One region of the Nonomuraea sp. N2-4H genome, then DNA from elsewhere that is predicted to be linked to it. Evidence: riboswitches for the same ligand, from Rfam matches in the RefSeq annotation. Region 1 holds a riboswitch; the other holds the start of a gene.
The links. Region 1 has a riboswitch for glycine ahead of gcvT (glycine cleavage system aminomethyltransferase GcvT). Riboswitches for the same ligand answer to the same signal wherever they lie in the genome.

Region 1 (4,287 bases):
CTGGAGAAGGCCGCGGCGACGGCGCCGTACGCGGTGTTCGACAACGCCGGGCAGGACTGCTGCGCCCGCTCCCGCCTGCTCGTCCAGGCGAGCGTGTACGACGAGTTCATGGCCCTGCTCGCCCCCGCCGTGCTCGGCGTCAAGGTCGGCGACCCGCGCGACGAGGCCACTGAGATGGGCCCGCTCATCAGCGCCGAGCACCTGGCCCGCGTGGCGGGCTTCGTCGAGGGCACCCCCTACCTGCAGGGCTCCTGCCCCGAGGGCAAGGGCTTCTGGTTCCCGCCCACCGTGCTGACCCCCGAGGTCACCGACCGGGCGTTCACCGAGGAGATCTTCGGGCCCGTGGTGTCGGTGGCCAGGTTCGACGACGAGGCCGACGCCGTGCGCATCGCCAACGACACCCCGTACGGGCTGAGCGGCTCCATCTGGACCCGCGACGTGGGGCGGGCGCTGCGCGTGGCCAGGGCGGTCGAGTCGGGCGCGCTGTCGGTCAACTCACACTCGTCGGTCCGCTACTGGACCCCGTTCGGCGGCTTCAAGCAGTCCGGACTCGGCAGGGAGCTCGGCCCTGACGCCCTGGCGGCGTTCACCGAGGTCAAGAACGTCTTCATCGCAACGGAGTGACGCGGATGCAGCGCTTGCAGGATCGGGTGGCGGTCATCACGGGGGCGGCGAGCGGGATCGGGCTGGCCACGGCCCGGCGCTTCGCCGAGGAGGGCGCCAGGGTGGTCTGCGCGGACATCGACGAGGACGCCGGCGCCAAGGCCGCGAGCGAGGTCGGCGGCCTGTTCGTACGGGCCGACGTGACCCGCGAGGACGACGTGATCCGCATGTTCGCCACCGCGCACGAGACATACGGCAGCGTGGACATCGCCTTCAACAACGCCGGCATCTCGCCGCCCGACGACGACTCGATCCTGGAGACCGGCCTGGAGGCCTGGCGGCGGGTCCAGGAGGTGAACCTGACCAGCGTCTACCTGTGCTGCAAGCACGTCATCCCGTACATGCGGCGGCAGGGCAAGGGCTCGATCATCAACACGGCCTCGTTCGTCGCGGTCATGGGGTCGGCGACCTCGCAGATCTCCTACACCGCCTCCAAGGGCGGCGTGCTGGCGCTGTCGCGGGAGCTGGGCGTGCAGTTCGCCAGGGAGGGCATCAGGGTGAACGCGCTGTGCCCCGGCCCGGTGAACACGCCGCTGCTGCAGGAGCTGTTCGCCAAGGACCCGGAGCGGGCGCAGCGGCGGCTGGTGCACGTGCCGATCGGCCGCTTCGCCGAGGCGTCGGAGATCGCGGCGGCGGTGGCGTTCCTGGCCAGCGACGACGCGTCGTTCATCACGGCCAGCGAATTCCTGGTGGACGGCGGCATCTCCGGCGCGTACGTCACACCGCTGTAAGAGGGGGCGCGGGTCTAAGGGGACACGCCATGCGGCGTCCGGTCATCGGCATCACCTGTTACGTCGAGCAGGCCACGTTCACGGTGTGGCGGGACACGCCCGCCGCGCTGCTGCCGCATGCGTACGTGGAGAAGGTGGCGGCGGCGGGCGGGCAGCCGGTCGTGCTGCCGCCGGCCGGTGAGCCCGCCGCGCTCGTGGACCGGCTCGACGGGCTCATCCTGGCGGGCGGCGGCGACATCGACCCGGCCAGGTACGCCGCGACGCCGCACGAGCGCACCGGCTACGTGCGGGAGTTCCGCGACGCGGCCGAGTTCGCGCTGCTGCGCGCCGCGCTCGACGCCGGCCTGCCCTACCTGGGCATCTGCCGGGGTCTCCAGGTGCTGAACGTGCTGCTCGGCGGCAGCCTGCACCAGCACCTGCCGGACGTCGTGGGCCACACCGGCCACTGCCCGGGTCCCGGCCGTTTCGGCGACCTGCCGGTCACGCCCGTGCCCGGCTCGCGGCTGGCCAAGGCCCTGGGTGCGGAGCCGCTGCCGGTCCCCCACTACCACCACCAGGCCGTGGACCGTCTCGCGCCCGGCCTGGCGGTCACCGCGACGGCGGCGGACGGCACGATCGAGGCGGTGGAGCTGGACCGGGACGCCCTCACGATGGCCGTGCAGTGGCACCCGGAGGTGGCGGCCGACCCGAAGCTCTTCGAGGCGCTGGTGGCGGCCTGCTGAACCCTCGCCGGACGGCGAACGCGACAAGACCCCCATAACACCACTAGGCTGGCGGGCATCACCGATGAAACCGTGCGGGAGAGTGCCCTGACAGCCGGTCAGGGCCCCTGAAGGAGCAAGCCCTCCCCGCGAACCTCTCAAGGCAAAGGACCGCACGGCTACGGTGTCTCTGGAAAGCAGGCCCTCGGGGCCTCGCCGAAGGTGAAAGTCCGGCAAAAGTCGGGCGAAGCTCTCAGGCACCGATGACAGAGGGGGAGGATGCTGGCATCCACTCCTGTCCTGAGGTGCGACCAATGTCCCGACCGACACCGCTCCGAGACGTTCACGAGAGCCTCGGCGCCACCCTGACCGACTTCGCCGGCTGGCTCATGCCGCTCCGGTACGGCAGCGAGTCCGCCGAGCACCGCGCCGTCCGCGAGGCGGCCGGGCTGTTCGACCTGTCGCACATGGGCGAGATCTTCGTCACCGGCCCGCAGGCCGCCGAGGCCCTCGACTACGCGCTCGTCGGCCACCTGTCGGCGCTGGCCGTCGGCCGGGCCCGCTACACCATGATCGTCAACGAGCGCGGCGGGGTGCTCGACGACCTCATCGTCTACCGCCTCGGCGACGAGGAGTTCATGGTCGTCGCCAACGCCTCCAACTACGAGAAGGTCGCCGCCGAGCTGACCGGGCGCGCCAAGGCGTACGACGCGGTCGTCGAGGACCGCTCCGACCAGTACGCGCTGATCGCCGTCCAGGGCCCGCGCTCGCAGGAGATCCTGGCCACGCTCACCGACGCCGACCTGGACGGGCTCAAGTACTACGCCGGCCTGCCCGGCACCGTGGACGGCCGCAAGGCCCTCATCGCCCGCACCGGCTACACCGGCGAGGACGGCTTCGAGCTGTTCATCCACAACGCGGACGCCGTCCCGCTCTGGCACGCGCTCACGGCCGCGGGCGAGCCGCACGGGCTCAAGCCGGCGGGCCTGTCCGCCCGTGACACTCTCCGCCTGGAGGCCGGCATGCCGCTGTACGGCAACGAGCTGACCGCGGAGCTGACCCCGTTCGACGCGGGGCTCGGCAGGGTGGTGAAATTCGACAAGCCCGGTGACTTCGTCGGCCGGTCCGCGCTGGAGGCGGTCAAGGACGACCAGCCCAGGCGCAGGCTCGTCGGCCTGGTCGCGCGGGGCCGCCGGGTGCCGCGCCACGGTTACCCGGTGACCCGAGACGGCGCGGTCGTCGGCGAGGTCACCAGCGGTGCGCCTTCCCAGACTCTGGGCAAGCCCATCGCGATGGCCTACGTGGACAGCGGCGCCGATTCTGGCCTGGCTGTGGACATCCGGGGCAGCCATGAACCTGTGGACCTGGTCGAGCTGCCCTTTTACAGGAGGAACAAGTGAGCAACATCCCTGACGACCTGAGCTACACCAAGGAGCACGAGTGGGTGCGCGGCGTCGAGGACAGCGTCACCGTGACCGTCGGCATCACGGACTTCGCCGCCGAATCCCTTGGTGACGTCGTCTATGTGCAGCTCCCGGAGGTCGGCAGCAACGTCGAGCCGGGTGACTCCGTCGGCGAGGTGGAGTCGACCAAATCCGTGAACGAGGTCTACACGCCGGTCGGCGGCGAGATCGTCGAGGTGAACCAGGCGGTCGTGGACGACCCGAGCCTGGTCAACAGCGACCCGTACGGCGAGGGCTGGATGTTCAAGGTCCGCGTGGAGGGCGACCCCGAGGACCTGCTCTCGCCTGAGGAGTACGCCGCGCTCACCGCGGGCGACTCCTGACCCACCCGCCGGGGCCCGCGCGGCCGGGCCCCGGCCCTTCATGAAAGGCGCACATCAATGGCGATCAGCGTCTTCGACCTGTTCAAGATCGGCATCGGCCCGTCGAGCTCGCACACCGGCGGCCCGATGGCCGCCGCGCACAAGTTCGCCCGCGGCCTGCACCAGGACGGCCTGCTCGACCAGGTGGCCCGCGTGGAGGTCATCCTGTACGGCTCGCTGGGCCTGACCGGCAAGGGCCACGGCAGCGACAAGGCCGTCCTGCTCGGCCTGTCGGGCGACAAGCCCGAGCTGGTCGACGTGGACACCGTGGACGCCCGCATCGCCGCCATGCGCGAGTCGGGCACCGTCACGCTCTTCGGCGTCCGCGAGATCCCCTTCGTCGTCGGCGAGCACCTCGTCTTCGAAC
Region 2 (4,287 bases), 2.1 Mb from region 1:
CGCAGAGTCAACGGAAAGGGTTTGCCGATGACGTGCCCAGAGAGTGCCGCAAGATCGTAATGTAGAAACGCGCGGCGGCATGGACCACGGGGCGGGGGCGGCGGTAACTTTATCTGCGTCCGAACCACAGTGCAGCGCCCCGCCTTGACCTTTGCCGCTGATCAGCGTAAGTTGCGGCATTCGCAAACGTGAAAATAGCGAAGCGAGGCGCGCCCAGAGCACCGTCGCCGCGTCTTCGCGGTAGGAGGCCGAGCCGATCGATGCCGAGCGTCTACTGCACGCAGTGCGGGCACGCCAACCCCGAGGATGCCCGTTTCTGTTCCCGTTGTGGGTCGCCGCTGACCAGACACGAGGTCTCCGGGGACACCACCTCGACGATCTCCATAGCGGGAATCGAGGCGTACGAGGCTGAGACAGGCGACATGCTCCAGGCCGAGCGGGCGCTCGTCGAGCAGCTTCCGCCCGGCACGGCGTTGCTCACCGTGACCAGGGGCCCCAACCAGGGGAGCCGTTTCCGGCTCGACAAAGACCTGACGACGACGGGGCGCCACCCCGAGAGCGACATCTTCCTCGACGACATCACGGTCTCCCGCCGCCACGTCGAGTTCTACCGCCACCCGGGCGGTCAGTTCTCCGTGCGCGACGTGGGCAGCCTCAACGGCACGTACGTCAACCGCGAGCGTATCGAGGAGGTACCCTTGCACTCGGGCGACGAGGTGCAGATCGGCAAGTTTCGCCTTCTCTTCCTGATGCGGGGCAGCTCCGGCGTATGACTTCACAGGCGGCACGCTCGCACATGAGCATCGGGGAGGTGCTCGCGCTCCTGCGGAGCGAGTTCCCCGATGTGACGATCTCCAAGATCAGGTTCTTGGAGGGCGAAGGGCTGATCGAGCCCGAGCGCAGCCCCTCCGGCTTCCGCAAGTTCACCCACCTGCACGTCGAGCAACTGCGCTTCATCCTGACCGAGCAGCGCGACCACTACCTGCCGCTGCGCGTGATCAAGGACAAGATGGCCGAGAGCTTCGGCCGGCCGCGCGCGGTGCAGCAGGCGCAGGAGGTCAAGCTCAGCCGGGCCGAGCTGCTCGAGAGGGCGGGCATCGACGACGAGACGCTCACCGAGCTGGAGGACTACGGCCTGCTGGCCCCGGTGGCCAGGCGCTACGACGAGGAGGCGCTCAAGATCGCCCGCACCGTCGGCGCCCTGGCCCGTTTCGGCCTGCACGCCCGGCATCTGCGGGCGGTCAAGGCGGCGGCCGAGCGCGAGGCCGGGCTGGTCGAGCAGACGGTCGCCCCGATACTCAAGCGGCGCCGCCCCGGAGCCATCGGAGAGGCCGACGAGGTCGCCCGCGAGCTGTCGAATCTTCTGCTCGACCTGCACGCATCCCTTGTGCGCACGGAGGTGCGGTCGGTCCTGGGTCGTTGACGACGAAGCGAGCTGGGAGGCGAGGGCACATTCCGGGCCCACCGGGTGTTACGTTGAATTGCAGGAACCAGTCAGCAGAAGCGATGTTCACAAGCTGTGCCGGGTGACCGGTCAGGAATACGGAGCAGCCCGTGTTGCAGATGGAGGTCGTGGGCGTTCGAGTTGAAATGCCCACAAATCAGCCGATCGTCTTGCTCAAGGAGGCACACGGGGAGCGGTTCCTTCCTATATGGATCGGCATGACCGAAGCCACGGCCATCGCACTGGCCCAGGCTGAGGAGCCGCCGCCGCGGCCGCTCACCCACGATCTCTTCCGAGACGTGCTGAGCGCCCTGGGTGTGGGCCTGCGAGCGGTCAACATCGTCGCCCTGCGCGACGGCATCTTCTTCGCCGACCTGGTGTTCTCCAACGGCGTGGAGGTGAGCGCGCGGCCGTCCGACTCGATCGCGCTCGCCCTGCGTACGGGGGCGCGGATCTTCGCCAGCGAAGAGGTCGTCCAGGAGGCCGGGGTGATCATTCCGGACGACCAGGAGGACGAAGTGGAGAAGTTCAGGGAGTTCCTTGACACGATCACTCCTGAAGACTTCGGCAGGGCGGGGTAGGTATTTCAGTGCATTTACGCTTCACGACGCGCCGAGCCGGATCGTTGACTGAGCATGGTCACGGTCCTACGGTGCAAGTGAAACCCGTGGCCGCCCTTTACGAACCCCCAGATCAGGCCACGGGATGAGAGAAAGCCGGAGGTCCGCGTGGCGGTCAGCAGCGGCGAGGGAAAGACGGCCGGCCAGGAAGATCCGGTGCGGCGCGAGAGCGCGCGGCAGCGTGCCGGAGAGCAGGGACTGCTCTTCGACGAGCAGCCGACGGCGCTGCCGGGTGACATCGGATACCGCGGGCCCACGGCCTGCGCCGCCGCCGGCATCACCTACAGGCAGCTCGACTACTGGGCGCGCACGGGCCTGGTAGAGCCCACGATCAGGGCCGCGCACGGTTCGGGCTCACAGCGGCTCTACAGCTTCCGCGACATCCTGGTGCTCAAGGTCGTCAAACGGCTCCTCGACACCGGGGTGTCGCTGCAACAGATCCGTACGGCCGTCCAGCACCTGCGTGACCGCGGGGTCGCCGACCTCGCCCAGATCACGCTCATGAGCGACGGCGTCAGCGTCTACGAGTGCACCTCGGCCGACGAGGTGATAGACCTCCTCCAGGGCGGGCAGGGCGTGTTCGGCATCGCGCTCGGCCGGGTCTGGCGCGAGGTCGAGGGATCCCTCGCGGAGCTGCCGGGGGAACGAGCGGCGGTCGAGGACACCGTCCCGGCCGACCACCCCGCTGACGAACTGGCCCGCAGGCGGCGCGCCCGCCGCATCGGCTGACCTGATCACTTCCGTACCGCTCGCACCCGGGGGAACGCCGCCCGGGGCGGGGCACGCAGGGGAGCGGAGAGGCGGCACAGCGTCACCGCGCCATCAGGCCCTCACCGCCGGACCTGCGGTGAAGTGCGCCCTTCACGCGTGGTGCGGTGCACGGCAATCCCGGCCTAACGTAGTAATCTAGGACAGCAAAGCTGACGACCCCGTGCGGGAGAGTCCCCGGGCACCGTGCCCAGGGCGCCGAAGGAGCAACCCTCCCCGGAATCTCTCAGGCAACCGGTACCGCTCGGGCGAGGCGACTCTGGAAAGCAGGCGCGCCCGCCAGGCGTGTCTCACCGACGGTGCAAGCCCTGCGTCAGGGTGAAGCTCTCAGGTCGTGGCGCCGCGCAACGCGTGGCCCGCGCTGACAGAGGGGGAGATCCGGCACTCGCCCGCGCCCCGGCGCCGGTCTCCGAAAGCCTCGGGAGGCACACCATGACCGATCTGTCAGCTCCGCCGTTCTCGTCCAGGCATATCGGCCCCTCCGAGTCCGAGCAGCAGCGCATGCTCGAGGCCGTGGGCTTCGAGTCCGTCGCCGACCTCGTGGCCGTGGCCGTGCCGGAGTCGATCAGGGCCAAGGACCGGCTCCGGCTGCCCGCCGCGATCGGCGAGGCCGAGGCCATCGCCGAGCTGCGCGCTCTGGCCGGCCGCAACAAGGTCCTCACCTCCATGATCGGCCTGGGCTACTACGACACCGTCACGCCCGCCGTCATCCGCCGCAACCTGCTGGAGAACCCGGGCTGGTACACCGCCTACACGCCGTACCAGCCGGAGATCTCGCAGGGCCGCCTTGAGGCGCTGCTGAACTTCCAGACGGTCGTCTCCGACCTCACCGGCCTGCCCGTCGCCGGCGCGTCCCTGCTCGACGAGGGCACCGCCGCCGCCGAGGCCATGACGCTGGCCCGCCGGGCGGGCAAGTCCAAGAGCAACGTGTTCGTGGTGGACGCCGACGCGCTGCCGCAGACCAAGGCCGTGCTCGCCACCAGGGCCGAGCCGCTCGGCATCACGCTCGTCGAGCACTCGCTCGACGGTGAGCTGCCCGAGTGCTTCGGCGTGCTCGTGCAGTACCCGGGCGCCTCCGGCCGGCTGCGCGACTTCCGCGACGTCGCCGCCGCCGCGCACGACAAGGGCGCGCTCGTCGTGGCCGCCGCCGACCTGCTGGCGCTCACGCTGATCGCCGCCCCCGGCGAGCTGGGCGCCGACATCGCCGTCGGCTCCTCCCAGCGCTTCGGCGTGCCGTTCGGCTTCGGCGGTCCGCACGCGGCCTACATGTCCGTACGCGACGGGCTGCAGCGCCAGCTCCCCGGCCGCCTGGTCGGCGTGTCCGTGGACGCCGACGGCGACCCCGCCTACCGGCTGGCCCTGCAGACCCGCGAGCAGCACATCCGCCGCGAGAAGGCCACCAGCAACATCTGCACCGCCCAGGTGCTGCTGGCCGTCATCGCGAGCATGTACGCC

Region 2: it holds a riboswitch for glycine, as region 1 does, so the genes downstream of both, gcvP (aminomethyl-transferring glycine dehydrogenase) here and gcvT (glycine cleavage system aminomethyltransferase GcvT) in region 1, are expected to answer to the same signal.

What each region holds. Positions count from the first base shown of each region.
Region 1 is NZ_CP147987.1:6,136,570-6,140,856, forward strand. Features, by position in the region: gene WBK31_RS28065 (aldehyde dehydrogenase family protein) at 1-624, shown strand, start outside; gene WBK31_RS28070 (3-oxoacyl-ACP reductase) at 630-1,394, shown strand; gene WBK31_RS28075 (gamma-glutamyl-gamma-aminobutyrate hydrolase family protein) at 1,424-2,116, shown strand; glycine riboswitch at 2,182-2,279, shown strand; gene gcvT (glycine cleavage system aminomethyltransferase GcvT) at 2,410-3,495, shown strand; gene gcvH (glycine cleavage system protein GcvH) at 3,492-3,881, shown strand; gene WBK31_RS28090 (L-serine ammonia-lyase) at 3,939-4,287, shown strand, end outside.
Region 2 is NZ_CP147987.1:4,008,395-4,012,681, reverse strand. Features, by position in the region: gene WBK31_RS18655 (FHA domain-containing protein) at 261-773, shown strand; gene WBK31_RS18650 (MerR family transcriptional regulator) at 797-1,423, shown strand; gene WBK31_RS18645 (bifunctional nuclease family protein) at 1,555-2,025, shown strand; gene WBK31_RS18640 (MerR family transcriptional regulator) at 2,173-2,793, shown strand; glycine riboswitch at 2,989-3,085, shown strand; gene gcvP (aminomethyl-transferring glycine dehydrogenase) at 3,265-4,287, shown strand, end outside.